DNA from 4 places in the Massilia endophytica genome. Region 4 is predicted to be linked to each of the others. Evidence: predicted binding sites of a transcription regulator. Region 4 holds the regulator's gene; each other region holds the start of a gene.
The links. Region 4 encodes FNR, which switches genes on or off when oxygen is low (the NO sensors DNR and NnrR bind a similar motif). Its sites were predicted from a motif close to TTGATNNNNATCAA; they were not measured.
Positions count from the first base shown of each region.

Region 1: the regulator FNR is predicted to act here: its motif matches at 4,773-4,786, upstream of LSQ66_RS12435 (hemerythrin domain-containing protein).
Region 2: the regulator FNR is predicted to act here: its motif matches at 1,655-1,668, upstream of LSQ66_RS23150 (OmpW/AlkL family protein).
Region 3: the regulator FNR is predicted to act here: its motif matches at 1,822-1,835, upstream of LSQ66_RS14695 (universal stress protein).

Region 1 covers NZ_CP088952.1:2,772,654-2,780,297, reverse strand. Annotated here, with positions in the region: gene LSQ66_RS12450 (sensor domain-containing diguanylate cyclase) at 1-2,348, opposite strand, end outside; gene LSQ66_RS12445 (winged helix-turn-helix domain-containing protein) at 2,472-3,704, shown strand; gene LSQ66_RS12440 (DUF2804 domain-containing protein) at 3,701-4,687, shown strand; gene LSQ66_RS12435 (hemerythrin domain-containing protein) at 4,852-5,526, shown strand; gene LSQ66_RS12430 (DUF349 domain-containing protein) at 5,592-7,644, shown strand, end outside.
Region 2 covers NZ_CP088952.1:5,044,580-5,052,223, reverse strand. Annotated here, with positions in the region: gene LSQ66_RS23160 (xanthine dehydrogenase family protein molybdopterin-binding subunit) at 1-1,071, opposite strand, end outside; gene LSQ66_RS23155 ((2Fe-2S)-binding protein) at 1,068-1,568, opposite strand; gene LSQ66_RS23150 (OmpW/AlkL family protein) at 1,727-2,341, shown strand; gene LSQ66_RS23145 (alpha/beta hydrolase) at 2,495-3,430, shown strand; gene LSQ66_RS23140 (DUF2244 domain-containing protein) at 3,431-3,901, opposite strand; gene LSQ66_RS23135 (methyl-accepting chemotaxis protein) at 4,076-5,728, shown strand; gene LSQ66_RS23130 (hypothetical protein) at 5,729-5,962, opposite strand; gene LSQ66_RS23125 (S8 family peptidase) at 5,995-7,644, opposite strand, start outside.
Region 3 covers NZ_CP088952.1:3,213,624-3,221,267, reverse strand. Annotated here, with positions in the region: gene LSQ66_RS14705 (Crp/Fnr family transcriptional regulator) at 1-231, opposite strand, end outside; gene LSQ66_RS14700 (response regulator) at 542-1,186, opposite strand; gene LSQ66_RS14695 (universal stress protein) at 1,280-1,747, opposite strand; gene LSQ66_RS14690 (protein phosphatase CheZ) at 2,070-2,894, shown strand; gene LSQ66_RS14685 (chemotaxis protein CheA) at 2,894-4,759, shown strand; gene leuC (3-isopropylmalate dehydratase large subunit) at 5,012-6,415, shown strand; gene LSQ66_RS14675 (entericidin A/B family lipoprotein) at 6,447-6,569, shown strand; gene leuD (3-isopropylmalate dehydratase small subunit) at 6,626-7,273, shown strand; gene leuB (3-isopropylmalate dehydrogenase) at 7,289-7,644, shown strand, end outside.
Region 4 covers NZ_CP088952.1:4,816,578-4,824,221, reverse strand. Annotated here, with positions in the region: gene ccoN (cytochrome-c oxidase, cbb3-type subunit I) at 1-1,005, shown strand, start outside; gene ccoO (cytochrome-c oxidase, cbb3-type subunit II) at 1,019-1,633, shown strand; gene LSQ66_RS22140 (cbb3-type cytochrome oxidase subunit 3) at 1,635-1,799, shown strand; gene ccoP (cytochrome-c oxidase, cbb3-type subunit III) at 1,792-2,718, shown strand; gene ccoG (cytochrome c oxidase accessory protein CcoG) at 2,733-4,094, shown strand; gene LSQ66_RS22125 (FixH family protein) at 4,105-4,602, shown strand; gene fnr (fumarate/nitrate reduction transcriptional regulator Fnr) at 4,599-5,354, opposite strand; gene LSQ66_RS22115 (response regulator) at 5,511-7,644, shown strand, end outside.

The DNA.
Region 1 (7,644 bases), 2.0 Mb from region 4:
ACGGTGTCGGTGCCGCGCAGGGCATGGGTGAGGCGGCCGGAGAAGGCGCGCAGCAGCGCATCGCCAACGCTGTGGCCGTAGGTGTCGTTCACGGGCTTGAAGCGGTCGATGTCCATGTACATGATGGCCATGGTGCTGCCCTGCTCGCGGCAGGCGATCATGCTCTCGCCCAGCTTCTGCAGGAAGCCCGCGCGGTTGGTCAGGCCCGTGAGCGCATCGATCTGCGAGAGCTTGAGCAGGCGCTGCTTCTCGCGCTTCTGGGCCGTGACGTCCTGGCGCATCACGTGATAGCCGATAACGGTAATGCCATCCGCATCCATCTGCGGGATGTAGACGACTTCGAAGGTGCGCGGCATCGGCCCGCTGTCGTCCTCTTCCTCGAAACTCAGGGTTTCGCCCTTGAGCGCGCGGCGGATATAGGGCTGCAGGAAGCGGTAGCGTTCCTCGCTCACCACTTCGCGCACGGGGTGGCCGGTGGGCGGCTCGCCGTTGACGCTGAATTCGCGCTCATAGGCCACATTCTGGAAGCGGAAGATCTCGTCGAAATCGATGTACGCGATCATCGCCGGCAGGGAGTCGGCGATGGTGCGCAGGCGGGCTTCGCTTTCGCGCAGCGCCATCAGGGACTTGCGCACCACGGTAATGTCGTCCAGCGTGCCCACGTAGCCCTCGATCCTCCCATCCACCACGATGGGAGCGATCTTCACGGAGGTCCACACCAGCGTGCCGTCCGGGTGTACGCAGCGTACCGTGTCCTGGAAGGGCTGGTGGGTGCTGCGCAGCTGCTCCAGCGCGTTGCGCAGCAGCTCGCGGTCGTTCGGGTGCACGCCCTGCATCCAGCCGTCATGCAGGGCCAGGGCGCGCGACATGCCGGTAATGGTTTCGAAAGTGCGGTTGACGTAGGTGCAGTGGCCGAAGCGGTCGGCGCGCAGCAGGCCGAGGGGGGATGCATCGTTGACGGCCGCGAGCTCCGCCTGGTTCTGGCGCATGGCCAGTTCGGCCAGTTTGCGCGGCGTGATGTTGCGGGTGGTGACGGTGACGCCGTCTTCGATGGCCACGATCTGGTGCCGCAGCCAGCGCGGTTCGCCGGGCAGGTTGCGGGTTTCGAATTCCTCTTCAAGCGGCTGGCCCGTCGTCAGCACGGAGCAGTATTTGTCGATGAAGCCCTCGCTGCGCCAGGCCGGCTCCAGTTCGCCGATGCGCTTGCCCAATGCCGCGGCGCGCGGATAGCCCAGCATCTGCGCCCCGCGTTCGTTGACGTCGACCAGCGTGAAGTCGACCACCTTTCCCGCGCTGCGGCAGGCCTTGAGCAGGAAAACCGCGTCCAGGCTCGCATCGGCGGCCGCGCGCAGCTGCTGCTGCGCCTCAAGCGCGATACGGCTGCTGTTGCGCAGGCGCCGGCCCTGCTGGAACAGCAGCACCGCGAACGCGAGTACCAGCAGCGAGGCGGCCGTCACCGCGCCGAAATACAGGCTGCGGCGGCGTTCGAAGCGCGCCATGGCGTGCCGGGTGTTGATGCCCACCACCGCCGTCAGGCCGTAGCGTGGCATCTCGCGGAAGCTGTAGATCCTTTCCATCGCGTCGAAGGGGCGCTTGAGCAGCACTTCCTCGGGAAGCCGGAGCTGATCGGAGGAGGGGACGAAGTCGATGTTATCGCTGATGAAGAGCGTGTCGTCCACGCGGCCGGTGGAAAGGCCTGTATCCCGGCTGAGGAGCATCATCATGCCACCCGATTCCAGGTGCAGGCGGTCGTAATCCTCCACGAAGTAGGCGGGATCGACCATCATCACCACCGCTCCCGCAAAGCCGCCCTTGCGGTCGTTCAGGCGGCGCGAAATCTGGATCTGCCATTTTTTGCTGAGCGGATCCACCATGGGATTCGTGACCAGCGCCAGGTCGGCACTGCTGGCTCCGAGCGTGCGGAAGAAGTTCCGTTCTCCCACGCTGGCTGGGAAGCTGCCATACAGGCTGTCCAGGAGCTGGCCGTCCGGCCCGTACAGGGCGATGGGCAGCTGCAGCTTGGAGGGCATGAGCGAATCGAGCAGGCCATTGCGGCGCGTGAACTCAGGCAGGCGCAGGGCGCCTTCCGTTTCCTCGAATTTGAGCTTGAAAAGCTGGGTGGCGTGATCGGTCTGGCGCAGCAGGTGGCTCGCGTTTTCCGCCATGGTGCGCGCCTGCGCATGGGCATGCAGCACGGCCTCGATATGCGCGCTGTGTTGCTCCTGTCCTATCTGCCATGCGACGGCGGCCCACATCGATGCCAGCAGGACCAGGGTAAAGCCGGGCAGCAGTATCGCCCGATACATTTTTCTCACGAGCCGCAGGACGGTGGTCGTAGTCGCTGTCACGTGTCGAATTCTCCTGTTCCTGCACAGTATTCTGCCTGCAAATGCCGCCCTTGGCACCACAAATATGGGGTCCTCACGGAAACTTTATTAGAATAGCCACGCCGACTAGCCGAGGACGACCTTTTGACCGATTTCACACTCTCACTGCCCGCCGCCCGCGCCCTGCACCTGGCCGCCCAGGGACTGCTGCAGCCGCGCAGGAAAAAAGCCCGCAAGGCCGACGTGCTGGACGCCATCCGCCACCTCGGCGTGCTGCAGATCGACACCATCCATGTGGTTGCGCGCAGCCCCTACCTGGTGTTGTGGAGCCGCCTCGGCGACTATCCCCTGGCTTGGCTGGAGGAGCTTCTGGCCGAGGGCAAGCTGTTCGAGTACTGGGCGCATGAGGCCTGCTTCCTGCCCATCGAGGACTACCGCCTGATGCGCCACCGCATGCTCGATCCCGCCGCCATGGGGTGGAAGTACTCGGAGCGCTGGATGCAGGAGCGCCGCACCGAAGTGGATGCGCTGCTCGATCACGTGCGCAGCAAGGGGCCGGTGCGTTCCTCCGATTTCGAACGCAACGACGGCAAGAGCGGCGGCTGGTGGGAATGGAAGCCCGAGAAGCGCTCCCTCGAAGTGCTGTTCACGGCGGGCCGCCTGATGATCGCGCGCCGCCAGAACTTCCAGCGCGTGTACGACATCGCCGAGCGCGTGCTGCCAGGCTGGGACGACAGCCAGCTCCCCCCATCCGAAGAAACGCAGCGCGAGCTAGCCCTCAAGACCGTGCGCGCCCTCGGCCTGTCGAAAGCCGCATGGATCGCCGACTATTACCGTACCAAGCCGCCGCGCCCGAACGCCGAAGCGTTTGCGGAGCAGGGCCTGCTGCTGCGCGCACGGGTCGAAGGCTGGAAGGAGCCGGTCTACATCCATCCCGACCTGGCGGACTTGGCGCGCGCCGCCCAGGACGGGGCGCTGGCGCCCAGCGTGACCACGATTCTCTCGCCTTTCGACCCGGTGGTATGGGACCGCCGCCGCGCGCTCGAACTGTTCGATTTCGACTACCGCCTCGAATGCTATACGCCTGCGGAGAAGCGCCGCTACGGCTATTTCACCCTGCCGATCCTGCGCCGCGGCGCACTGGTGGGGCGGGTGGACGCCAAGGCGCACCGCCGCGAAGGTGTCTTCGAACTGAAGGCGCTCACGCTGGAACCGGGCGTGCGCCTGACCGACCGTTTCGTGCGCGACGTGGCGGGAGCCTTCCAGCGCTGCGCCGCATGGCACCAGTGCCCGCAGGTCAGGCTGCAGCGCTGCGAACCCGCAGCCTTCGGACCGATGCTGCAGGCCGCGCTGGACGGCGAGGCGATGGCGGCATGAAGCGCGCGCCGAAGCACATCGTGGGACCGGACGGCCTGCCGCTGCTTGGCCGCTTTGCAGGCGAGGCGGAGAGCTTCGACTGGGCCGGACTTGCCGCGCCCCACGCGCGCAGCGCGCTGTGGCGCCGGTTCCACCACAAGAAGTGGCACTACGTGGCGCTGGTGAGCGAACAGGTGCTGTGCGCCGTCGCCATCGTGGACGTGGGCTGGACCAGCACCTGCTTCGGCTACGCCTTCGACCGCAACGACGGCGACATCGTGGCCAACTTCTCGCAGGACGGCCGTCCCTTCGGCGCCTCCGCCCGTGTGGCGGACAGCGCGGGCGGCAGCAGCAGCTTCTCGGCGCGCGGCACGAGCATCGATATCGAGGCGCTGGCGGACGGGCGTTACCGCCTTACCCTGGTGTGCCCGTATCTGGAGATCGACGCGGAATTCGGCCCGCCGTCCGCGCCCCTGCTGCTGGCCACGGGCACGGTCAATGGCGGCTCGGTGCACGCCACGCAGAAATCCCCCGGCATGGCGCTGAGCGGAGAGGTGCGCACCTGGCGCGACGAATACCGGCTGGACGGCGGCGCCGCCAGCTTCGACTATTCCAACGGCCTGCTGGCGCGCGAGACGTCCTGGAAATGGGCTTCCGCCCATACGCTGGACATGGGCTTCAACCTGCAGGCGGGCTACTTCGGCGGCAACGAGAACGCCCTGTGGCTGGATGGCGAACTCATCCCGCTGGCCCCCGCCCATTTCATCTACGACCAGAAGGACCCGCTGGAGCCCTGGCACATCTTCACCGAGGACGACCAGCTGGACCTCATCTTCACCCCCGAAAGCGCGCGCCGCCAGGACCGCAGGATGGTGGTGGCCGCCAGCCGCTACATCCAGCCCATCGGCAGCTTCAGCGGCTGGGTGCGCGCCAGCCCGGACGCTCCCAAACGCATGGTCGAGAGCCTGGTGGGCGTGACCGAGGACCACTACTCGCGCTGGTAACGTATCCAGCCGAGCTGGGCGATCTTTTGCTTGAATTGCCCATGAAAACATCCTAACTTAATAGGACTCCGCTGAGGTTACGGCCTTGAGCAAGGTCAAAGTGGGCTTGTCGGGCATCTTTACACTTGAACTTCCTTTCCGCCACAGTGTCATTGGGAGTCAGAATGTTAACGGCCACTTACACCCTGGTTGCCTTGTCTGTCGAGCAGGCCAGCGTGCGCCTCAGTCTCCAGTCTTTCCAGAAGACAATTCACGCCAACCTCATGCGCCACAGCACCCTGAGCCTGGCGCAGCTGGAGCACGCCTGCGAAATGCTGGACCAGCTTTATCAGGCCTGCCATTGGCGCAAGGTCGAGCTTTACCTGATTCCCGCCGTGCGCCAGGCCACGGAGCGCGCCGACAAGCTGCTGGACGAGCTGAGCCGCCTGAACCAGAACGCCCTGGCCCTCATCCGCCGGGTCAAGCTGCAGGTCGAGCAGCTGGGCGCGGACGGCCAGGCCCAGGCCGCCGCCGTCTGCGAGGCCATGGACGGCTTCTGCCAGGCCATGCTCAAGCGCCTGGAAAAGGAGGAGACCGAGCTGTTCGGCATCGCCCGCACCGTCATCGGCGGCGAAGCCTGGTTTTCCATCGCCAACCAGCTGCTGGCCCACGACGCCGAAGTCGCCGAGGCGCGCCGCACCGCCGCCCAGCCCGGCCAGCCGGTCCAGAAAGCCGAGCCCATTGCCTTGCTGCCGCGCGCCGCGCCCGCAGCCGGTGCGGTGCAGGCCATGGACATCCGGGTGCCCGACCTGCATTTCCAGCGCCGCCATCGCGCCGCACACCGTGCTGCGGCCGAATAGGGTCCGCCCGCCGTGAAAAGCGGCGCTGCGCTATGATGGTGGTTTTGATCCATCCATAGCTCATCATGTTCGAATTTCTCCGCAAGCGTCCAGGCGAATCCTCCGGTTCCGACAGCGATGCCGGCCAGCCCGCGGCAGCGGGCGAGGCTGCCGCAGCGGACGCGGCGGCGCGCCGGGCCGCCCAGGTGGAGCAGGCCCGCGCCTTGGCCGGGGACGAAGCCGCGGCCGTCGAACTGATCCTGCACAGCGAATTCGCCGACGTGCGGCTGGCTGCGGCCGAGCACGTGGTGTCCCAGGACATGCTGGCCAAGGTACAGCAGGCCGTGCGCAATTCGGACCGCCGCGTGGCCAAGCTGGTGCAGGGCCGCCTCGACGCCATCCGCCACCGCCAGGCCGAGGAGCGGCAGGCCGAGCTCACCATTTCCAATGCCCAGCGCCTCCTGCAGGAAGAAAAGCTGGCCCCGAACCAGGTGGCCGACCTCGACCGCCAGTGGCAGGTGATCGCCGCGCCGCCCGCCCTGGCGGCCCAGTTCGACCAGCTGCGCACGGCCCTGGGCGCCCGGCTGGAAACCCAGGTCACTCTCCAGCGGCAGATGCGCGACGAGCTGAACGTGCTGCGCCAGCTGGCGCCCGGCGAAGCGGGGGAGGCCGAACTGGCCCGTATTGCCGAGGCCCATGCGGCCCAGCTGGCGGCGCCCGAGCATGCCTCGCTGCCGCGCCATCTCCTGAACGATTTCGACGAAGCGCTGGCGGCGGCGCGGGCCCGCGTGGCAGGCAGCCCGGCGCCGGCGCCCGACGCGGCCCCGCCCGCGTCCGAGAGCGCCGCGCCGGAAACGGCCGCTGCGCCCGCCAAGCCTGCGCGCGAACGCCACAAGGCCACCCCGGCGGACAAGGAAGCCAACCAGCGCTTCATGGCCATGGTGGACCAGATGGAAGCCGCCCTCAGCCAGGGCCAGCTGCACATTGCCTCCGATCTCGACAAGGCGCTCAAGGAAGCCAAGACGGGCCGCCTCACGCCGCCCCAGGCCGACCGCCTGGCCCATGTGAGAAGCGAGCTCAAGCGCTTGGGCGACTGGGCGCGCTGGAGCGGCAATGTTTCGCGTGAAGAGATGGTGCACGCGGTGGAGCAGCTGCCCGCCCAGCAGCTCTCGATGAGCGAACTGGCCAAGAAGGTGGGCAGCATGCGCGAGCGCTGGAAGGCGCTGGACGGCGTATCCGGCCCCGCTCCCCGCAGCCTGTGGGAGAAATTCGACGCCGCCTGCACGGCCGCCTATGCGCCTGCAGCGGCCCACTTCAAGCATCTGGCCGAAGAGCGCCACGGCAACGCCGCCAAGGCCCAGGCCCTGATCGACGAGGTGCAGGCCCTGATCGCCACCGACCCGGCAGCGAAGGAGGATTGGCGCGCCATCGCCTCCGCTTCCCAGCGCCTGCGCCAGGCGTGGAGCAAGCTGGGCACCATCGACCGCAAGGACAAGCGCAAGCTCGACACCGCCTTCGGCAAGGCCATGGATGCGCTGATGGCGCCGCTGGAAGAACAGCGCAAGATCGAGGTGGCGCGCCGCGAGCAGCTCATCGAGGAGGTGGGCAAGCTCAAGCCGAGCGAGCGCCACACGGTGGACACCCTGCGCGGCCTGCAGCAGGCCTGGCAGACCCACGCCAAGGCCCTGCCGCTGGAGCGCAAGGCGGAGCAGGCCCTGTGGCAGAAATTCCGCGCCGCCTGCGATGCCGTGTTCGCCCAGCGCAAGGAATCGGCCCATGCCGCCGACCACGAACGCAAGGCCCACCTGCATGCCCGCGAAGCCATCTGCGCCACCCTGGAGAACGCCGTCTTCGAGGGCGATGACAAGGCCGTGCAGGCCGCCATCTCCAAGGCCCTGCGCGACGCGGCCACGGCCTGGCACGCCTCCGGCACCGTGCCGCGCGCGGCCGAACAGCGCATCGAGCAGCGCTACCGGGCCGCCGTGGCCAAGGTGCAGGCCCAGGGCGACGCGGTGCGCAAGCGCGCCGGGGCGGCCCAGGCCAACGCCATGCGCGACAAGCTGCGCCTGACGCAGGCGCTGGAAAATGCCATCGCCGCGCCGGACGAGATCGATGCACAGGACTGGGGCGCCCGCTGGC
Region 2 (7,644 bases), 230 kb from region 4:
GCAGCGCTCAGGCGTCCAGCGCGCAGTGGCGTTCATCACCTCCATGGTCGCGTGGTTCTGGTGCGGGTAGGAATAGACCGATTCGATCTTGCGCACTGCCCCTGCCAGCGCCGCACGGGCGTCGCCATTACTGTTGCCGACTGCCGCACCGCCTGCATCCAGGCCTTCCTTCAGCATCGCTGCCACGTCGGCATTGGAGGTTTTGACGTTCGCGCCCTTGTCCCATTCGATCGGCAGCGCTTCGAGCGCCGTGCGGGCGCGCCACCAGGTGTCGGCAACCACCGCCACCGCGCTGTCGCCCACCTGCAGCACTTTCTTCACGCCAGGCTTGTCCTTGATGGCGTCCGCGTTAAAGCTTTTCACCTTGCCGCCGAAGACGGGGCAGTCCTTGATGGCGGCGTTCAGCATGCCCGGCATCCTGAGGTCCATGCCGTAGACCTGCTTGCCGGTGGTCTTGTCCACCGTATCCAGGCGCGCCAGGCGCTTGCCCGCGATCTTCCAGTCCTTCGGGTCCTTGAGCTTCACGTCCGTGGGCACCGGCAGCTTGCCCGCTGCGGCGGCCACCTGGCCGTAGGTCACCTTCCGGCCGCTCGGGGTGTGCGTGATGGTGCTGTTCGCAGCCAAGCATTCGCCCGCAGGCACATTCCACTGTGTGGCCGCTGCCTGCACCAGCATTGCGCGGGCGGCAGCGCCGCCTTTGCGCACATAGTCGTGCGACTCGCGCACGCCACGGCTGCCGCCCGTGGAGAAGCTGCCCCAGACGCGGTTGCGCGCCAGGTTGGTTCCGGGGGTCGGATATTCGGTAGTGACCTTGCTCCAGTCGGCGTCCAGTTCCTCGGCCACCAGCTGGGCCAGGCCGGTCAGGGTGCCCTGGCCCATTTCGGAACGGGCAATGCGGATGACGATGGTGTCGTCCGGCTTCACCACTACCCAGGCGTTGACTTCGGGCGGCATTGCATCCTGCGCCATGGCCTCGAAGGGAATGTGGAAGCCGACCATGAGACCCGCCGCAGCGGCGGCGGAACGGCCCATGAAGCTGCGGCGCGACGGAGAGGCGAGTTTGGCGCTCATGCTTTGCTCCCTTCCACGTGCTCGATGGCCAGGCCGGCCGTCTTCGGGTCGCCGCCGCGCGCAACGACGTGAATCGCCTTGCGCACGCGGTTGTAGGTGCCGCAGCGGCAGATGTTGGTCATGGCCGCGTCGATATCCGCATCCGTTGGTTTCGGTTTTTCCTTCAGCAGGGCAGTGGCGGCCATGATCATGCCGGACTGGCAGAAGCCGCACTGCGGCACGTCCAGCGCCGCCCATGCCTTCTGCACGGGATGCGAACCGTCCGGGGACAGGCCTTCGATGGTGACGATCTTCTGCTCGGGAGTCACGGTGGAGGCGGGACGCACACAGCTGCGGGTGGCTTCGCCGTCGATATGCACGGTGCAGGCGCCGCATTGGGCGATGCCGCAGCCGTACTTGGTGCCGGTCAGCCCCAACTGCTCGCGCAGCACCCAGAGCAGCGGCGTGTCCTCCTCCGCCTCGAATTCACGTACCTGTCCATTGACGTTCAACTTCATTCTTGTCTCCTGAGAGTGGGTTGTCCGGGTGCCAAGCGCAGCTATCTTACTCCGCTTTTTGGCCGGGCGTAATCAATCAGTCAATTTTGACTTGGATCAAAGTTTTTGTTGAGACAGATCAATAGACTGCGCTTGCCAATTGATGAAAAAGAGAGGAAATGATGAAACACGCAGTACTCGCAGCAATCGCCCTTGCCGCCGCCATGGCCGGCACGCACGCCTCGGCCGAAACTACGCCCTGGCAGGTGCGCGTGCGCGCCGTGCATATCGACCCGGCGGACAAGTCTGACCCCGTGGGCGGCGCCGGCGCGGCCAACCGCATCGGCGTGAGCAACAAGACCATTCCCGAGGTGGATATCAGCTACTTCGTGACGCCGCAGTTCGCGGCGGAACTGGTGCTCACCTACCCGCAGAAACATGATGTGCTCCTGGACGGCAAGGCAGTGGGCACCTTCAAGCACCTGCCGCCCACCCTGCTGGCCCAGTACCACTTCTCGCCGCAATCCGCCTTCAGCCCCTACATCGGCGCGGGTGTGAACTGGACCACCTTCTCGGCCAACCGCTTCCTGGGCGGCCAGGGCAGCCTGGAGCATGACAGCTTCGGCTTCGCGGCGCAGGCAGGCTTCGATGTGAAGCTTGGCCAGAACTGGTCGCTCAATGTGGATGTGAAGAAGATCGGCCTGCGTAGCGACGTGCTGCTTGGCGGTGCGCGGGTCAGCAGGGCGAAGGTCGACCCCGTCCTTGTCGGCGTCGGCGTGGGCTACCGCTTCTGATCATCCATACAAGTTTTCTCCAGCCTTTACCTGCCCCGGCTCCGGCCGCCGGCAGGTTTTTTTGCGGGCCAGCCCCGCCATCCTGCATTCTGTCGCACCGCCGAGACCCGCAGTCGGGCTCCTGGGTATGCTCGTCCATAACGATGGGAGAACATGATGGAACGACGCACCGTACTTGCCTTTGCAGCAGCGCTGGCCGTTGGGGCATACCGCATTGCCCCGGAAGCGAAAGCCGCTGGCAGCGGCTACGCCGTTGGTCAGCTCCGCACCGAATGGATGGAGAACATGCGGCGCCACACCGCAGTCGTGTACTACCCTGCCCGCGATGGCGGCGTGCACGAGGCGGCGCGCCGCTATCCCTTCCTCGTCTTCGCGCCCGGAATGAGCAAGCTCGCGGGGGACTACTCCGTGCTGCTGGAAATGCTGGCCGCCCAGGGCTTCGTCGTTGCGGCGGTGCGCGCGGCCAAGCCCGCCCGCAACCATAACCAGAGCGAGTACCTGACGATGACGCAGGACATTCTGGCCATGGCGCGCCGCATGCAGGCGCTGGCGCGCGACAGGAACAGCCCCCTGGGCGGACGCATCAACGTCAAAGGCTACGCCGCGTTCGGCCATTCGCTGGGCGGCGCCGCTTCCGCACTGGCGGCGGACTACGACAGCAGCATCGTCGCGGCGATGAACCTGGACGGCGACTATTCGGACAACACGCTGGACGCGAGGCCGCGCCAGCCCCTGGGCTACCTGGTCACGGAGCCGCCCGCTGGCGGAGGATGGATGGAGCGCTGGTCCCACAGCAAGTCGGAACACCGGCGCGAAGGGATATGGAAAGACGTGAGTTCGAAGTCTGCCGCGCCCTGCCGCCTGCGCGTGCGCGGCATGCTGCACGCGAATTTCGAGGACGGGGCAATCCACCCGGAGCTCAACAAGAACCGCCCTTACGGCAGCATCGACGGCCAGCGCGGCATCGCCATGACGGCGGCGCTGGTCAAGGCCTTCTTCCTGCCCTACCTGAAGGACGATGCGGCGTCCGCCAAGGCCGAACTGGCCGCCGTAATGGCGGACTACCCGGAGATTGCCTTCATGCCCTGATCAGCGGGGCGGCATGCCGCGTGCGCTGACCTCCTCGCGCAGCTGGCGGGCGAAGCGGCGGCGGCTCGCTTCCGGCAGGTAGCCGCCCACGTCCACTTTCACCCCGCGCGCCTCAAGGGTGATCAGTTCGCCCGGCGCTTCGATGCGCATCCAGTACAGGTCGAGCCGCGTGGCGAGCACCTTGCCGCCCACGGCCTTCTCGATCAGCAGGGAGCCGTCCTCCAGCACGATATGTTCGTGGTCGGCGGCATGGCGGCAGTAGACTAGGAAGGCCACGCTGACGGCCGCCATTTCGAGCGCGGAATAAGCCAGTACAAGCCACGCGCCATGCAGGGCGAAGAAGATACCTGTGCCGGCCGAGAGCCCCATCAGGATCGACCAGGCGGCAATGGTCTGGCGCGGCGTGAGCGAACAGTTCCGCTTCAGCAGCCATTCCCTGCGTTCCCCTGTGTCCGGCATATCGCGTTGCACGTCTGCCCCCCGTTTTTCGCCATTGTACGACCAGCCGCGCGGCGGCGGCGCAGCCCAGCAGTGAAGGCCTGATGTTGCTCTCCCGCGACACTTTGCGGGCAGATTGGGGCGGTGCTTTCTATCGGCTGCGGGTTTCGGGACAATAGCCTCACAGAGCATACCTTTGGGGACGACATGACGCTTGCCAACCTCCGCATCGGCGCCCGGCTTGGCGCCGGATTTGCAGCCACCCTCGGCCTGCTTATCGCAGTGCTTGTACTCGGGCTCACTTCGATGTCGCGCATCGGCGCCCACACGCAGGACATCGTACAGGACAAGAACGTGAAGATGGAGGCCGCCAACCAGATGGTGGACCAGGTGCGCAATATCGCCCTGTCGCTCACCACCATGCTGGTGACGCCCAGCAGCGCGGCGGTGGACGCGGAAGTGCAGAAGATCGCCGAGGCCCGCAAGCGGTATGCGGCGGCGAGCGAACAGCTGCGCAAGCGCCTCAGCACCGACCGCGAACGAGCCCTGATGGCGGCCGTGGACGAGGCCCTCAAGTCCGGCGCCGAGAAGAACAACCGCCTGATCCAGCTGCGCAAGGAAGGCGAGGTGCAGGATGCCGCCGAATACCTCATGCGCGAAACGGGTCCCAGCCTGGCCGCCGTGCTGAAGGCGCTGGACGCGCTGATCGACCTGGAAGGCGCGGAAGCGCGCAAGGCGGCGGAGAACGCCACGGCGGTGTACGACAGCTCGCAGACCACCATGATCATTCTCGGCCTGCTGGCCCTGGCGGTGGGCGCGGCCGTGGCCTATCTCGTCACGCGCTCGATCACGCGCCCCATCGAGGAGGCAGTGGGGGTGGCGGAGACCGTGGCCGCAGGCGACCTCTCCTCGCAAATCGAAGTGAATCGGCAGGATGAAACGGGCCGCCTGCTCTCCGCCCTGAAATCCATGAACGACGCCCTGCTCAATGTGGTGAGCCAGGTGCGCATGGGCACGGACACCATCAGCACCGCCTCGGCGGAAATCGCGTCCGGGAATATGGACCTTTCCTCGCGCACCGAGGAGCAGGCCAGCTCGCTGGAGGAAACCGCGTCCTCGATGGAGGAGCTGACGGCGACCGTGAAGCAGAACGCGGACAATGCCCGCCAGGCGAACCAGCTGGCGCGCAGCGCGTCCGAAGTGGCGGTGCGCGGCGGCTCCATCGTGTCGCAGGTGGTGGATACGATGGGCACCATCAACGAGTCCTCGCGCAAGATCGTGGACATTATCTCCGTCATCGACGGCATCGCCTTCCAGACCAACATCCTGGCGCTGAATGCCGCCGTGGAAGCGGCGCGCGCGGGCGAACAGGGGCGCGGCTTTGCGGTGGTGGCAAGCGAGGTGCGCAACCTGGCCCAGCGCTCCGCCGCAGCGGCGAAGGAGATCAAGGAGCTGATCACGGCGTCCGTGGCCAACGTGGACCAAGGTTCGCGCCTGGTGGACGATGCCGGACGGACCATGGGCGACATCGTGGACAGCATCCAGCGCGTGACGGACATCATGGGCGAGATCACCGCCGCCACGCACGAGCAGACCTCGGGCATCGAACAGATCAACCTCGCCATCGGCCAGATGGACGCGGTGACCCAGCAGAACGCGGCGCTGGTGGAGCAGGCGGCAGCGGCTTCGCAGAGCATGCAGGAACAGGCGGCCAACCTTGCCAGCGTGGTGGGCTTCTTCAAGACGGGCGCCTCGGCATCGCTTGCTGCACCGGTTCGCGTTGCGGCACGCGCGCCTTCGCCCAGCCGCCAGGTCGCCGTGCGCAAGGCGGAAGCGGCGGACGAGTGGGAGCAGTTCTGATCAGCGCTTCACGTGCACGCAGGCGTCCGGCACTGGCTTGGGCGGCCCGGCTTCGCTCACCAGCCAGCCGCTGAGGCGTTCGCGCAGCGACTCCATGCCGCAGGGGCCGGCATCCACCAGCATGGTCCTGCCGTCGCGCGACACCACCTGGACGTCGGCGCAGCTGCGCACGATGCCCTCGGCCTCGTCGGCGGAGAGTGTGGACTGGCGGGTCTGGCGGAGAATGAGGCGCATGCTGACAGTGTAGTCCACAGAAGCGGCCAGCGTTAGCGCAGCAGGCCCAGTCCTTCGTATTCGCGGTCCAGCCCGAGGGTAGCGGCGGCGCCATTGACCAGTTTGAGCATGGCCAGGGCCCTTTCCTCGCCGCGCGGCATGTCCAGTACCTCGGGGTGGCGCGCCAGCAGCGCTGCCGCCGCACCCACGGCAGCGGGACAGGCCATGGACGTGCCGCTCATCACGCCGTAGCCGCTGCCCGGCACGGTCGAGACAATGCCCACGCCGGGTCCGGCGAGGTCCACCTCGGGGCCGATGTTCGAAAAGCCCGCCACGAAAACCTGCTCGTCCAGCGGCGCATAGGGCGCCTGCACGTCGAGCGCTTCGGAAGAATCGTCCGGGAAGCTGCCGCGCCGCCCGAGGGCCGACACGGCCACCGCGTCCGGCCAGCGGGCGGGGAAGTTGACGGGGCCGCGCCGGTCGTTGCCCGCCGCCGCGAAGCACAGGGTGCCGCGCTCGAAAGCGTCGCGAATGGCTTCGCGCACCGCTTCGTCACGCTCGCCGCCGCCCAGGCTCAGGTTCAGCAGGTCGCAGCCGTCGCTCACGCCGCGGTCGATGGCGCGGATGATGTCGTAGTTGCTGGCGCCTCCACCGGCGTTGGGGAAGACACGGTAGCTCATGAGCTTCACCCCGGGCGCCACGCCGCGCTTGCCGGTGGGCGCCTTGCCCCGGCTGGCGATGATGCCCGCCACATGGCTGCCATGGTCGCCATCCACCGCCGCGGGCCCGGAACTGCCCGCATCTTCCTCCGCCACCACGAAGGCCGCGCCGCCCGCCACGGCGAGGTCGGGATGGCTGCCATCCACGCCCGTGTCGATGACGCCGACCGTCACGCCCTTGCCCGCGCCGGCTTCGTAGCCGCCATAGAGTTCGGCCGCATAGTCCTCCTGCGCCAGATCGACGGGCTTGAGCGCCAGTACATCGCCCTTCGCCAGCTTGAGCTGGCTGCGGTGCAGGCCCCAGTAGCCATGCGGGCCGTAGATTACCAGGACCTCGACGCTGACGGACGCAGGAAGGTCCAGCTTCACCATGCCGCCTGCATCGCTCAGCGCCTCGGCTCCCGCGCGCTGCTCGAAGGACGTGAAGGCGATCACGCGTGCGCCCGCCACCGGCTCCGTGCCGCCCTCGCGCACGATCTGCAGGGTCAGGGCCAGCGCAGGCTCTATCTGCGCCGCCTTCAGCTCAGGGTCGAGCTGCAGCAGGGGACGGCGGGCCAGTTCGTACATCACCACCGGCAGGGCGCGCACGCCGGGTGCGCTGGCTTTCAGCGCCAGCACTTCCGCGCCTGTGAGCGCGGCCAGCTTGGGGCCGTCCTCGCGCGTGGAATGCAGGATCTGCGGCGTCGCCACCGCGGCGGAAGCGGTGGGCGGCAATGCGGCCACCTTGGCGATCACGCTGGCCGATGCAGGCGCCGAGGTGGCGGCGGAAGGCGGCACGGGTTGCACCGCGTGCTGCAGGGCGGCCAGCTCCGGCGAGCGCAGGCCGCGCACAGGCAACAGCACATACTGGGCCGCTTCCCAGGAGCGGGCGCGGAAATCCGCCAAGCGGTAGGCGGGCGTTGGCGGTGCGTCCGCGCCTGCCTTCAGCCGCTGGGCGGAAGCAAGGATGGCATCGCCCGCGCCGCCCAGCACGGACTGGAAGAA
Region 3 (7,644 bases), 1.6 Mb from region 4:
CTGCTCGTTGCCGAATTCGTCGATCAGCACCGTTTTCAGGAAGCCGGAATTGACGATGTAGAGCGTGTCGAAGGCCTGGCCGATGGTGTGGATGCGCTGGCCCGTCTTGAACTGCACGTGCTGGAACAGCAGTTCATCGGTATGGATATTGCAGGCCGGAATACGCAGCAGGTCGCAGACTTCTTTAAGGTTGGACCACAGCCGGCCTTGACGTTGGCGGCCCGCTTCCATGACGGTGGCGGGGCTGGTGGCACGCATGTCGGTAGTTTGCATGGAGTGCATGCTGTTCTCCTGTTCAGGTCATCCGAGTGCCGGAAGTTGGACTACGGGGTTTTTACCGTGCCGTCAGAACATGCTGAATTCTTGGCGGCAACTCACTTCGAATGGTTTCAGTATGCCAACTAGGTGGTAGGAATGATATCGGTAAGCGCTGAATATGCGCGTAGGAGCAGGCGTCAGGGTGTAGGAATCTTCCTAGTGCCTCGGCCTGCCGCCCAGAGGGATCAAGGGGGCGGAGCAGGGGGGCGAGGGGTGGGAATCTTTACGTCTTGAACGGCGACAGCAGCTTGTGCGCAACCGCGTATTGAACCATTTCGGAAAGCGAGCTCATCCCCATCTTCTGCATGATGCGGGTCTTGTGGGTGCTCACCGTCTTCACGCTCAGGTGCAGGCCGTTGGCGATCTCGGTGATGGATTTGCCGGACACGAGCAGGGAAAACACCTCGAATTCCCGGTCCGACAGCTGCTTGTGCAGCAGGCTCTCGTTGGGCGTCATGATATTGAGGGCCAGCTGCTCGGCGACCTCGGTGCTGATATAAGGCCTTCCAGATGCCACTTTTCGGATGGCCCCCACCAGCTGGGTGCCCGCGGACTCCTTTGTGAGATAGCCCTGGGCCCCGGCGCGGATGGCGCGCACGGCATATTGTTCTTCCTCGTGCATTGTCAGGATGAGCACGGCGAGCTTGGGCGCCTCGCTGCGCACCTGGCGGATCAGGTCCACGCCGCTGCGGCCCGGCATGGACAGGTCGAGCAGCAGCAGGTCGAAGCCGCCCTGGCGCACATGGCGCAACACCTCGAAACCGTCGGTCGCTTCCCCGACGATGTCCACATCCTGGGCGCCGTCGAGGATGCGTTTCAGGCCTTCGCGCATTATCGTGTGGTCATCGGCGATAACGATTCTTATCATTGATATGGGCCCGGAAAAAAGCAGATCTTGAATGCATTATTACATTAACTGGTATGCAATGCTTGGTGGAAACGATCCCGCAAGTTGCTGAAATCACTCGGCTTGCGGCTCCTTCAGCAAACGGTGCACCAGAACTGGTATGCGCGTATGCGACAGCACCTTGTTGGTAACGCTCCCCAGCAGGAGCTGGCCCCAGCCGCTGCGCCCGTGGGAGCCGATGAAGATGAGGTCGCAGCCATTGTTCTGGGCCACGTCCACGATCTTCAGGGCCGCGCTCTCGGAAAAGGCGGTCATGGCCTCGCAGCGCACGCCCTTCCTGGCGCAGGCCTCGACGATGGACTGCACGTGCTCGGCGCCCGCGCGCGCCATGGCGGCGCGGTATTCCTCCTCGCTCGGATAGCTGGGCGGAATGATCTCCACATAGATGGGGTACTGGTATTCCGGCGCCACGAAGAGCGCCAGCACCTCGGCCCCCATCTGCTGGGCAAAGGACACGCCCGCGCAGGCGGTCATGCGCGACACGGCCGAGCCATCGGTCGTGACCAGGATCTTGCGGTACATAACAGCCTCCCTCGAAAGAGTGGACCACAAGTTCATTGTAGTCCGATTTGCAAGGCTTGCCAGCTTGGAAAGATTTGATATCGCTCAAGAAACAGCGTGGAACAGCGCAAATTCGGCGCAAATAGTGCTTTTAAGCAGAACCCAAATACAACACTAGCCGGAAAGGGCTTCACTTTGGCCAGTCTTTGGGGATAGGGTGATTGAACAAGGGGGCAGGCCCCTGCTACACTCGCGTAAGTGCGTTAATATTGCCTAGCGTCATCGCGGAATGAGCGTGGAGCAAGAACGGCAGCAATTTTTTGATTATGGAGAAGCAGGGATTATGACCGACGCCGCTGATGATTTCGACGCATTATTCGAGGAAGTGTCCGCGCAGCGCGCCAGCGCCCCGGCTCCGGCCCCGGCACCCGCTCCGGCACCGGCCGCGGCGGCAGAAGACGATCTGGAAAGCCTGTTCGACGAAATCTCGTCCGCCCGCCCGGCCGCGCCTGTCGCCGCCGCGCCCGCCGCTGAAGCGGCTCCGGCCGTAGCGGCCGAGGAAGCCAGCCACGACGGCAGCATGTTCGAACGCCTGGGCGGCATCGTCCGCCTGCTGCACGACTCGCTGCGCGAACTGGGCTACGACAAGGCCCTGACCGAAGCCTCCTCCCAGATCGTGGACGCGCAGGACCGCCTGGAATACGTGGCCAGCCTGACCGAGCAGGCCGCCAACAAGGTGCTGAACACCCTGGACGACGGCATGCCCGCCCAGGACGTGCTGTCCAAGAAATCCAAGGAAATGGAAGACCGCTGGGCCGCCCTGTTCGAGGGCAAGCTGAGCATCGAGGAATTCAAGACCCTGGCGGGCGACTCGCGCGCCTTTGCCCAGGCCGTGTCCGAAGCGACCGAAGCCGAGAAGGCCCGCCTGCTGGAAATCATGATGGCCCAGGACTTCCAGGACATCACCGGCCAGCTGATCAAGAAGGTCGTGGTCATCACCAAGACTGTCGAGAACGAGCTGGCGCAGCTGCTCAAGGACAACGCGCCGCCTTCCGTACGCGAGAAGATTGCACAAAAAGAGGTGTCGCTGATGTCTGGCCCGTCGACGCCGAACGTGGCACTGAGCCAGGATAGTGTGGATGACCTTCTTGCCGATCTGGGATTCTAATGGACGATATGCTCAAGGAGTTCGTCGTTGAGGCGATGGACCTGGCAGTCAACGTCGAGGAGCACCTGCTGCGCCTCGAACGCGACCCAGACAACAAAGAGACATTGAACGCGGTGTTCCGCTCCTTCCACACCATCAAGGGTGGGGCGGGCTTCATGAACCTGGGCGCGCTGGTCACGGCCTGCCACCTCACGGAAAACCTGTTCGACGCGCTGCGCACGGGCGCCGCGCCGGTGACGCCGCTGTCGATCGAAGCGGCGCTGCAGGCCTCGGGCTTCGTGGCCGACCAGCTGTCCGAACTGAACAACGGCGCCGCGCCCGAAAGCCTGCCCGCCATGCCGCCGGACCTGGAAGCGATCCTGAAGGACGCCATCGAGGGCAAGGCCAGCGCGGCGCCGGCCAAGCCTGCCGCCGCGCCCGCGCCGGCCCCTGCCGCAGCCACCCCGGCTGCTGCCGCGCCGGCCGCCGCCGCAGCGCCATCGGCCGATGGCCTGGACTGGGAAGGCATGTACGAAGCCGTAATGCCGCCGGGCAGCTACACCCGTCCTGCGGCGCCTGCGGCAAGCGGCGCCACGCCGGAAGCGCTGGCGGCGGCCTCCGCTGCCGCTGCGGAAGCCCCCGCCGGGAAAAAATGGGACGGCGTCGAGCGCCGCGAGGAAAGCAAGCCCACCACGGCGCCGGCCAAGGAAGAAAGCATCCGTATCGACGCGGTCAAGCTGGACGCGCTGCTCGAAGTGGCGGGCGAATCCGTGCAGGCCGCCAACCAGGCCGCCGTGCTGCTGGAGCGCCTGCAGCAGTTCAAGTTCGAAGGCCAGGCCGCCACGCTCATGTCGGCCCTGACCGAAACCCTGGAGCGCGCATCGCGCTACTCCACCGAACTGCAGCGCGCCACCCTGGCCACCCGCATGCAGCCGGTGGGCCGCCTGTTCCAGAAATTCCCGCGCCTGGTGCGCGAACTGGCCAAGGATCTGGGCAAGGAAGTCGAACTCACCATCGAGGGTGCGGAAACGGAAGTGGACCGCGTGGTGGTGGACAGCCTCTACGACCCGCTGGTGCACATGCTGCGCAACGCGCTGGACCACGGCGTGGAAGCGCCGGACGTGCGCGTGGCCGCAGGCAAGCCCGCCAAGGCCTATATCTCCCTGAAGGCATGGCAGGAAGCGAACAGCGTCATGATCGTGCTGCAGGACGACGGCAAGGGTATGGACCCCGCCGGCCTGCGCCGCAAGGCGGCCGAAAAGGGCCTGATCTCGCCGAGCGCCAACCTGACGGACGACGAGTCCTACCAGCTGGTGTTCCTGCCGGGCTTCTCGACCAAGGAAGTGGCGTCTTCCGTGTCCGGCCGCGGCGTGGGCATGGACGTGGTGAAGACGGCGGTGGAAAAGAACCGCGGCGCCATCCACATCGAATCGGCGCTGGGCAAGGGCACCAAGTTCGCCATCCGCCTGCCGATCGAACTGTCGATCGTGCCGACGATGCTGGTCTCGACCTCGGGCGCGCTGCTGGCGCTGCCGATGGCCGTGGTGCAGCGCGTCGTGGAACTGCCGGAAACCTTCATGGAAGTGGGTGGTGCGCCCGTGCTGAAGGACCAGGGCCGTCCGCTGCCGGTGCGTTCCCTGGCCGGTGCGCTGGGCTACGAACTGTGCTCCGAGCGCGTGGGCATCGTCATCAATTCGCCCCAGCCCTATATCCTGTCGGTGGAAGCGGTGGACGGCACTGCCGACCTCGTCATTAAACCGATGACCGCCATTGCGGTGGAAGGCATTACCGGCACCGCGCGCTCCGCGGAAGGCGAGCTGGTCCTAGTAGTAGGCCTATCCTTCCTCATGGACGGTTGCAGGAGCAATGTACGGATGGCGGCATAACAAAGCACCATCACCCAGTACCCAAAGCCTGCGACTCAACACCGCAGGCTTTTTTAATTTCTTAAAGGGGACAGACCCCTTTAAGAAAGTTTAATAAAGGGGTCTGTCCCCAATTAAGCAATAACTACGGCGCCGTCAGGCGCGCTTGGCATCAGGACGTATCGGCTCACGAGGCGGAATCCGGGCTTGTTTTGCAGCGCACAAACTGTGGCATAATCAAAATGGAACTCTCTCTCACAGGCAGTAGCAGCAATCATGAAGACGCTTTACGACAAACTCTGGGAATCCCATGTGGTGCGCACGGAGGACGACGGCACCGCCATCCTGTATATCGACCGCCATCTCGTCCATGAAGTGACCAGTCCACAGGCCTTCGACGGCCTGCGCGCTGCCAACCGCCAGCCGTGGCGCCTGTCCGCCACCCTGGCCGTGGCCGACCATAACGTGCCAACCACCGACCGCTCCCACGGCATCGAGGACCCCGTCTCCCGCCTCCAGGTGGAGACCCTGGACGCGAATACGAAGGAATACGGCGTCACCTATTTCAACATGAACGACAAGCGCCAGGGCATCGTGCACGTCATCGGCCCGGAGCAGGGCGCGACCCTGCCCGGCATGACCGTGGTCTGCGGCGACTCTCATACGTCCACCCACGGCGCCTTCGGCTGCCTGGCGCACGGCATCGGCACCTCTGAGGTGGAGCACGTGCTGGCCACCCAGACCCTGTTGGCGAAGAAGTCCAAATCCATGCTGGTGCAGGTGGACGGCGCTCTGCCCCCCGGCGTGACGGCCAAGGACATCGTGCTGGCCGTGATCGGCAAGATCGGCACCGCGGGCGGCACCGGCTACGCCATCGAATTCGGCGGCTCCACCATCCGTTCCCTGTCCATGGAAGGCCGCATGACGGTCTGTAACATGGCCATCGAGGCGGGCGCGCGCGCCGGCATGGTGGCCGTGGACGACACCACCATCAACTACGTGAAGGGCCGTCCCTTTTCGCCCGCCGGCCCGCACTGGGAGCAGGCCGTGGCCTACTGGCGCACGCTGCATTCCGATCCGGGCGCGAAGTTCGACATGGTCGTCACCCTGAACGCCGCCGAGATCCGCCCGCAGGTCACCTGGGGCACCTCGCCCGAGCAGGTCACCGCCATCGACGGCCGCGTGCCCGATCCCGACCAGGAGAAGGACGCCGTCAAGCGCGACGCCATGGAGAAGGCGCTGGTCTACATGGGCCTCACGCCCAATACCCCCATCTCCGATATCCGCATCGACAAGGTCTTCATCGGCTCCTGCACCAACTCCCGCATCGAGGACCTGCGCGCCGCCGCCGCCATTGTGCGCGGCAAGCAGCGCGCCTCGAACGTGAAGCTGGCGCTGGTGGTGCCAGGGTCTGGCCTGGTGAAGGAGCAGGCGGAACGCGAAGGCCTGGACCAGGTCTTCAAGGCCGCTGGCTTCGAATGGCGAGAGCCCGGCTGCTCCATGTGCCTGGCCATGAACGCCGACCGCCTGGAACCGGGCGAGCGCTGCGCCTCCACTTCCAACCGTAATTTCGAGGGCCGTCAGGGCCAGGGCGGGCGTACCCACCTGGTATCGCCTGCCATGGCGGCCGCCGCCGGTATCGCCGGCCATTTCGTCGATGTGCGCGCCCTGCGCTGACCCATAACAACCAGTTCAAGAGTCCAAACACATGAAAACCATTATCGCCATCGCCCTCACCGCTATCGTTCTAACTGGCTGCAACACCATTTCCGGCATCGGAAAGGACGTTCAGAAAGTCGGCCAGGTAGTGGAAGGCGCCGGCAAAAAATAACACCGCAGTACGGCGGGCCGCGACGGTCCCGCCGTCGCACCAACCCGCTGAGTATCATGGAAAAATTTACTGTTCTTGACGGACTCGTTGCACCGCTCGACCGCGCCAATGTCGATACCGATGCGATCATTCCGAAGCAGTTCCTGAAGTCGATCCGCCGCACGGGCTTCGGCCCCAACCTGTTCGACGAATGGCGCTACCTGGATCACGGCGAACCCGGCATGGACAACAGCAAGCGTCCGCTCAATCCGGACTTCGTGCTGAACCAGCCGCGCTACCAGGGAGCTTCCATTCTCCTGACCCGCAAGAATTTCGGCTGCGGCTCCTCGCGCGAGCATGCGCCCTGGGCGCTGGAGCAGTATGGCTTCCGCGCCATCGTGGCGCCCAGCTTTGCCGACATCTTTTTCAACAACTGCTTCAAGAACGGGCTTCTGCCCGTTGTGTTGACTGAAGCGCAGATCGATCATCTGTTCAACGAAGTCAAGGCCTTCCCCGGTTACCGCCTGGTGGTGGATCTTGAAAATCAGCGCATTTCCACCGCCGATGGCAGCATCTCCTATCCCTTCGAGATCGACGCCTTCCGCAAATACTGCCTGATGAATGGACTCGACGATATCGGCCTGACCTTGCGTCACGCCGACAGCATCCGTGCTTTCGAAGAGCGTCATCTGGCGAGCCAGCCCTGGCTGGCCAACGTCATTTAACTCTTCGAGAAGAACATGAAAATCGCAATCCTGCCGGGCGATGGCATCGGCCCGGAAATCGTCAGCCAGGCCGTGAAGGTCCTGAATGCGCTGGGCGAACAATTCGAGATGGAGACCGCGCCCGTTGGCGGCGCGGGCTACGAGGCCCATGGCCACCCGCTGCCCGAGGCCACGCTGGCGCTGGCGAAAGCCGCCGACGCGGTGCTCTTCGGCGCCGTGGGCGACTGGAAGTACGACACGCTGGAACGCGCCCTGCGCCCCGAGCAGGCCATTCTCGGCCTGCGCAAGAACCTGGGCCTGTTCGGCAACCTGCGTCCCGCCATCCTCTACCCTGAACTGGCTGGCGCCTCGACGCTCAAGCCTGAGGTGGT
Region 4 (7,644 bases):
GCGGTGGTCTTCTTCGGCACCATCGTCAAGCGCAAGGTCAAGCACATCTACGTGGCCAACTGGTTCTTCGGCGGCTACATCCTCGCCGTGACCCTGCTGCACGTGGTGAACGGCATGAGCATGCCCGCTTCGCTCACGAAATCCTATTCCATGTACAGCGGCGTGCAGGACGCCATGATCCAGTGGTGGTACGGCCACAACGCCGTGGGCTTCATCCTCACTGCGGGCTATCTCGGCATGGTGTACTACTTCATTCCGAAGCAGGCCGAGCGCCCCGTGTATTCCTACCGCCTGTCCATCGTCCACTTCTGGGCGCTGATCTTCACCTATATGTGGGCCGGTCCCCATCACCTGCACTACACCGCGCTGCCCGACTGGACGCAGTCGCTGGGCATGGTGTTCTCGCTCATCCTGCTCGCGCCGTCCTGGGGCGGCATGATCAACGGCATCATGACCCTCTCGGGCGCCTGGCACAAGCTGCGCACCGATCCGATCCTGAAGTTCATGATCGTTTCGCTCTCCTTCTACGGCATGGCGACCTTCGAAGGTCCGATGATGTCCATCAAGACCGTGAACGCGCTCTCGCACTACACCGACTGGGGCATCGCCCACGTTCACGGCGGCGCCCTGGGCTGGGTGGGCTTCATCACCATGGGCTCCATCTACTACCTGCTGCCGCGCCTCGCGGGCCGCAAGGAAATGTACAGCACGAAGCTGGTCGACCTGCACTTCTGGGTAGCCACCATCGGCGTGGTGCTCTACATCGCCGCCATGTGGATCGCCGGTGTGATGCAAGGCCTGATGTGGCGCGCGGTGAATCCGGACGGCACGCTGACCTACACCTTCGTCGAAAGCGTGAAGGCCACCTATCCCTACTACGTTGTGCGCCTTGCGGGCGGCGCCCTCTACCTCGGCGGCATGTGCGTGATGGGCTACAACACCTGGATGACGCTGCGCGGCCGCGAAACCGCCGCCGCCCGCATCCCCGAACTGAAAGCGGCATGAAGGAGCAAGACAGATGAAATTTTCACATGAATGGATCGAGAAGAACCCCTGGCTGCTGATCGCGCTGGTGACCCTGGTGGTGTCGGTGGGCGGCGCGGTGGAGATCATTCCCCTGTTCTTCCAGAAGTCCACCACCGAGCCGGTGGCAGGCCTGAAGCCCTACACCCCACTGCGCCTCGTGGGCCGCGACATCTATGTGCGGGAAGGCTGCTACAACTGCCATTCGCAGATGGTGCGCCCCTTCCGTGCCGAGACCGAGCGCTATGGCCACTATTCGGTGGCCGGGGAGTTCGTCTACGACCGGCCCTTCCAGTGGGGCTCCAAGCGCACCGGTCCCGACCTGGCGCGCGTGGGCGGCCGCTACAGCGACGAATGGCACCGCGCCCACCTGCAGAACCCGCGCGACGTGGTGCCGGAATCGAATATGCCGAACTACCCCTGGCTGGCAAAAACCCGCCTCGTTCCGGCCGAAGTCGTGCCGAAGATGCGCGCCCTGCAGCGCCTCGGCACCCCGTACACCGAGGAGCAGGTGAAGGCCGCTCCGGCGGAGCTGGCGGACAAGACGGAAGAAGATGCGCTCGTGGCCTACCTGCAAGGCCTGGGCACCCTGATCAAGACGAGGAACTGAAATGGCAATCGAAAATGTGTTTGACAGCGCCAGCAGCGTGATGACGGTGATCTCATTCATCACCTTCGTCGGCATCTGGGCATGGGCCTGGGCGAAATCGAACCGGGACAGCTTTGCGCAGGCCGCGCAGCTGCCCTTCGCGGACGAGGAGAAAGACCATGTCTGACTTCACCAACGGTTTCTGGAACGGCTTCATTATCGTTCTCACGCTGCTCGGCGTAATCGGCTGCGGCGTGCTGCTGTACACGCAGTCCGTGCACAAGGTGCTGAAGGACCACAAGGGCCCCGTCGGCACCACGGGCCACATCTGGGACGAGGACCTGACGGAACTGAACACGCCCATGCCGCGCTGGTGGATGTGGCTCTTCTACATCACCATCGTTTTCAGCCTGGGCTACCTGTTCCTCTACCCTGGCCTGGGCAGCTACGCGGGCACGCTGGGCTGGGCCTCCTCCGGCCAGTACAAGCAGGAGCTGGCGAAGGCGGACGCCGACTATGGCCCCCTGTTCGCCAAATACCAGTCGCAGGACCTGAAGGCCGTGGCGGCCGATCCCCAGGCACACGCCATCGGCGAACGCCTGTTCCTGACCTACTGCGCCCAGTGCCACGGCTCGGACGCGCGCGGCAACAAGGGCTTCCCGAACCTGACGGACAAGGACTGGCTCTATGGCGGCTCGCCCGACGTGATCAAGACCACCATCATGCACGGCCGTAACGGCGTGATGCCGCCGATGGGCGCCGCACTCGGTTCGGACAAGGACATCGAGAACGTTGCGCACTACGTCCTGAGCCTCTCGGGCGGTACCGCCGATCCGATCAAGACGGTGTTCGGCAAGGCCAAGTTCAGCGCCTGCATGGCCTGCCACACGGCGGCCGGCACCGGCAACCAGGCCCTCGGGGCGCCAAACCTGACGGACAAGGTCTGGCTCTACGGCGGCAGCGCCGAAACCGTGATGGAAACCATCCGCAAGGGCCGCAACAACACCATGCCCGCCTTCGCGGACTTCCTGGGCGAAGGCAAGGTGCACGTGCTGGCCGCCTATGTGTGGGGCCTGTCGAATCCCGTGGAAGTAGCGAAGAAGTAGAGAGAAGCAGCATCATGAACGCGCCGCAAGTCATCAAGATGTACGCCGCCCGCGAGGAGATCTATCCCCGCGAAATCAAGGGCCGATACGCCAGCCTGCGCTGGGTCTGCGTCTGGCTCACGCAACTGGCCTTCTACGGCCTGCCCTGGCTGAGCTGGAACGGGCGTCAGGCGGTGTTGTTCGATCTTGCGTCGCGCAAGTTCTATCTCTTCGGCCTCGTGCTCTGGCCGCAGGACTTCATCTACCTGGCGGTGCTGCTGGTGATGTGCGCCTGGCTGCTGTTCCTGGTGACGGCGGTGGCGGGCCGCGTGTGGTGCGGCTTCGCCTGCCCGCAAACGGTCTATACCGAGATCTTCCTCTGGATCGAGCGCAAGATCGAAGGCCGCCGCAGCGCGCGCATCGCGCTGGACCGCCAGCCGCCTTCGCTGAAGAAGTTCTCGCGCAAGAGCGCCAAGCACCTGGCCTGGGGCGCCGTGGCGCTGTGGACTGGCTTCAGCTTCGTGGGCTATTTCACGCCCATCCGTATGCTGGGAACGGAGGCGCTCACGTTCTCCTTCGGTCCCTGGGAGTGGTTCTGGGTGCTGTTCTACAGCTTCGCCACCTATGGCAACGCGGGCTGGATGCGCGAGCAGGTGTGCAAGTACATGTGCCCCTATGCGCGCTTCCAGAGCGCGATGTTCGACCGCGATTCCTTGATCGTCACCTACGACGCGAAACGCGGCGAGCCGCGCAATCCACGCTCGGAAGGCGGCTGCATCGACTGCTCCATGTGCGTGCAGGTCTGCCCCACCGGCATCGATATCCGCAAGGGCCTGCAGTACGAGTGCATTGGCTGCGCCGCCTGCATCGACGCCTGCAACAGCGTGATGGACAAGGTCGCGCAGCCGCGTGGCCTGATCCGCTACAGCACCGACCGCGCCATGGCGGAAGGCCTGGGCGCACGGGACATCCAGCGCCGCGCCCTGCGTCCCCGGGTGCTGATCTACACCGGCCTGCTGGGCGCCGTGGCCCTGGCATTCATCGCCGCGCTCTGGCTGCGCACGCCCCTCAAGATGGACGTGATCCGCGACCGCGGCTCGATGGGCCGCGAGGTGGAGGACGGGAAGATCGAAAACGTCTACCGCCTCCAGATCATGAACACGACGGAGGCGCCGCATACCTACCGCATCCGCGCGAGCGGCATTCCTTCGCTGAACGTGGCGAGCGATGCGGAAGTGACGCTGGCGCCCACCGAGACCCGCGCCGTTCCCCTGCGCCTGCGTACGGAACACGGCAAGGCGCAGAAAGGGTCGAACACCATCGAGATCACACTGGAAGCGCTGGACGATTCCGCCATTGCGGTCCACGAGAAGGCCGTCTTCATCGTGCCGCGTTAAGGAGAAGCACATGAACCCCGCAAGCACCCCCTGGTATTCCCACCGCTGGCCATGGCTGCTGATGGCCGGTCCGGCCATCGTGCTCCTGGCCTGCTTCTACACCAGCTATATCGCCTTCTCGCAGCAGGACGCGCTGGTGGTGGGGGACTACTACAAGCGCGGCAAGGCCATCAACCAGGACCTGCGGCGCGACAGGATGGCGTCGGCGCTTGGCCTGTCCGCCGAATTGCGCTATGACGCTGCGCGCGGCGCGCTGCAAGGCCGCGTCATCAGCCGTACGGCCCTGCCGCCCGGCGCGCTCGCCCTGCACCTGGCCCATGCCACGCAGCCGGAGCACGATGTGCGCCTGACCGTGCAGCCGGACGCGGAAGGACGTTTCACCGCCCCCCTGCCGATGCTGGAGCGCAGCCGCTGGGTGGTGCTGGTGGAAGGCGGCCAGCGCAGCTGGCGCCTGGAGGGAAGCTGGCAGTGGCCTATGGAACGCGAGGTGACGCTGCGCGCCGATTAGGCGCAAGTCTCCGTGCCGGCCGTGATGGCTTTCAGGCGCGGCAGGTCCAGCACCTGGATTTCGCGGTTGCTCACGCGGATCAGGCCCAGCTTCTTGAACTTGTTCAGCAGGCGGCTGATGCTTTCAATGGTCAGGCCCAGGTAGTTGCCGATGTCCTCGCGCGACATGCGCAGCTGGAAGGCAGTGCTGGAATAGCCCCGCGCCTCGTAGCGCGAGGCGAGGTTCACCAGGAAGGCCGCGAAACGCTGCGTGGCCTGCATATTCCCCAGCAGGAGCATCACGCTCTGCTCGCGGGTGATCTCCTGGCTCATCATGCGGTGGAAGTGCCGCAGCAGCGTGGGCATGTCTCCCAGCAGCTGTTCCAGGCTGGCGAAGGGGATTTCGCATACTTCGCTGTCCTCCAGGGCTTCCGCGCTGCAGTAGTGCAGGTCGGTGCTGATGGCGTCCATGCCAAGCAGCTCGCCCCCCATCTGGAAGCCCGTCACCTGTTCCTCGCCGCCGGCATTGATCTGGTAGGTCTTGAAGTGGCCGAGGCGGATCGCATACAGGCTCGTGAAGGGGTCGCCCACGCGGAACAGGGTGCTGCCCTTCTCCACCTTGCGGCGGCGGCCGATGATCTTGTCCAGCTTGTCGATATCGCCCATGTCCAGTCCCATGGGCAGGCAGAGCTGGTGCATGCTGCAGGTTGCGCAGCGCGCCTTGAGAATCTCGATGGTGGCGCCGGGCAGCGTGAGGGATGGCAGTTCGATCATGAAAGTTTCCGGGGATTGGCGTTTGCCCCAGTTTACCGGCTTGCGCCCGAATGAACAAACACCGCGCACCTTGCGCGTTATTGCCTCGCGGTATTGACCTTGCCACGCCCGGCTGTTGATAGCAAAATTTCCACAGCGCTTCCTCAACAGGACACCATGAAACCGCTTGGGATCAAAGCGAAGGTCGCCCTGGCGACCAGCGTCACTTCGATCGTCATGATCGCGCTCGTCACTGCGCTGCTCTCGGACCGCATGCAGACGGACTTCACGCGCGTGCTGTTCGCCCAGCAGAGCGCCCTGGTGGCGCGCACCGCCGAAGAGCTGGATGACAAGATTTCCATGCTGTTCGACGTTATCACTCTTACCGCCAAGCACCAGCCGCGCGACATCGCGGGCGACCCTGCCGCGCTGCGTGCCTTCTACAAGGATCGGCCGGTGCTCTCCCTGTTCGACGACATTCTGATCCTGAGTCCGCAGGGGGTGATCCTGGCGGACGTTCCGGAAAGGCCGGGCCGCGCGGGCGTGGACGCATCCGACCGCGAATATTTCCGCCGAGTGATGACCAGCAAGAAGCCACTGATCGCCGGGCCGATGCTCGGCAAGGCAGGCAAGCGCCCGATCGTGCAGATGGTGGCGCCGGTGCTGGATCCGGACGGGAATGTGATCTGCATCCTGCTCGGCGTACTGCAGCTGTACAAGGACAATGTGCTGGGCCACCTGCGCACCGCGGAGGTGGGCCGTACCGGTTACTACTTCGCGGTCACGCGGGGCGAAGCGCCCATCTATGTGCTGCATCCCGATTCCGCACGGGTGCTGCAGCGCCGCCCTCCGGATGCCGATCCCGCCGTGGGCCATATGCTGCGCGACGGTACGACCGGCACCGTCATCACCGCCAACAGCTATGGCAAGCCCGCCCTGACCAGCTTCCGCAGGCTGAAAACTGTGGACTGGGTGCTGGCCGCATCGCTGCCGACGGACGAGGCCTTCGAGCCTTTCAAGGGGCTGCGCATGCGCATGGCTGTGTGGGGAGGACTGGCCTCCCTGCTGACCACCGCGCTGATCGTCTGGTTCACGGTGCGGCTGATGGCGCCCCTGGTCGACCTGCGCAACGCCATCCAGGGCCTGCGCGAAGAACCTGACGCGTTCACGCCCATTCCGGTCAGCAAGCATGACGAGATCGGCGAGCTCACTTCCGCCTTCAATGAGCTGATGGCTGCGCGCACGGCCGCCGACGAGCGCGCCCAGGCGCTGCGCAAGGAGCTCGAGGAGCAGCGCGACAAGGCCAACGCCGCCAACCAGGCCAAGAGCGACTTCGTGGCCAATATGAGCCACGAGATCCGCACGCCCATGAACGCGGTGCTGGGCATGGCCCACCTGCTCGGCAACACAAGCCTCACGGCGCAGCAGCGCAAATACCTGAACATGATACGCAGCGCGGGCGACACGCTGCTCTCCATCCTGAACGACGTGCTGGATTTCTCGAAGATCGAGGCGCAGCGCATGGAACTGTCGCCAGCGGACTTCGACCTTGACGACAGTATGAGCTCCCTCGCCACCACCATGACCATGAACGCGGGCGACAAGGAGCTGGAACTGGCCATTGTGGTGGACCCCGAAGTCCCCCGCCAGCTACGCGGCGACGCCCTGCGCCTGCAGCAGGTGCTGGTCAACCTTGCCGGGAATGCCATCAAGTTCACTGAGCAGGGAGAAGTTGTGGTGCGCGTTCACGTGAAGGAGAAGACGGATGGCAGAGCGGTGCTGCGCTTCGAGGTCGAAGACACCGGCATCGGCATGAGCCCCGCCCAGCAGGCAAGGCTGTTCCGCGCCTTCTCGCAGGGAGACCAGAGCATTACGCGGCGCTTCGGCGGCACGGGGCTGGGCCTGGCCATTACCCACCGGCTGGTGGCGCTGATGGGCGGAGAAGTCCAGGTACGCAGTACGGAAGGGCGGGGCAGCTGCTTCTCCTTCGCGCTGCCCTTCGAGGTGCTGCCCGATAAAACGCCGGCGAAGCGCGAACCGGCCATCGGTCCGCTGTCCGTGCTGGTGGCAGAAGACAACCGCACGAGCCGCGAGATGATCGGCCGCCTGATCGAGGCCTGGGGCTGGAGCGCCGACCTGGCGGCGGACGGAGCGGAGGCGCGGCGGCTCTTCGCTGAGCGCGAAGAGTCCTACGACATCGTGCTGGCCGACTGGCATATGCGCGGGACTGAAGGCGATACGGTGGCCCAGGAGATCCGGCGCATGGCCGGAGGCGGCAGTCCGCCCATCGTGGTGATGCTGAACGCCTTCG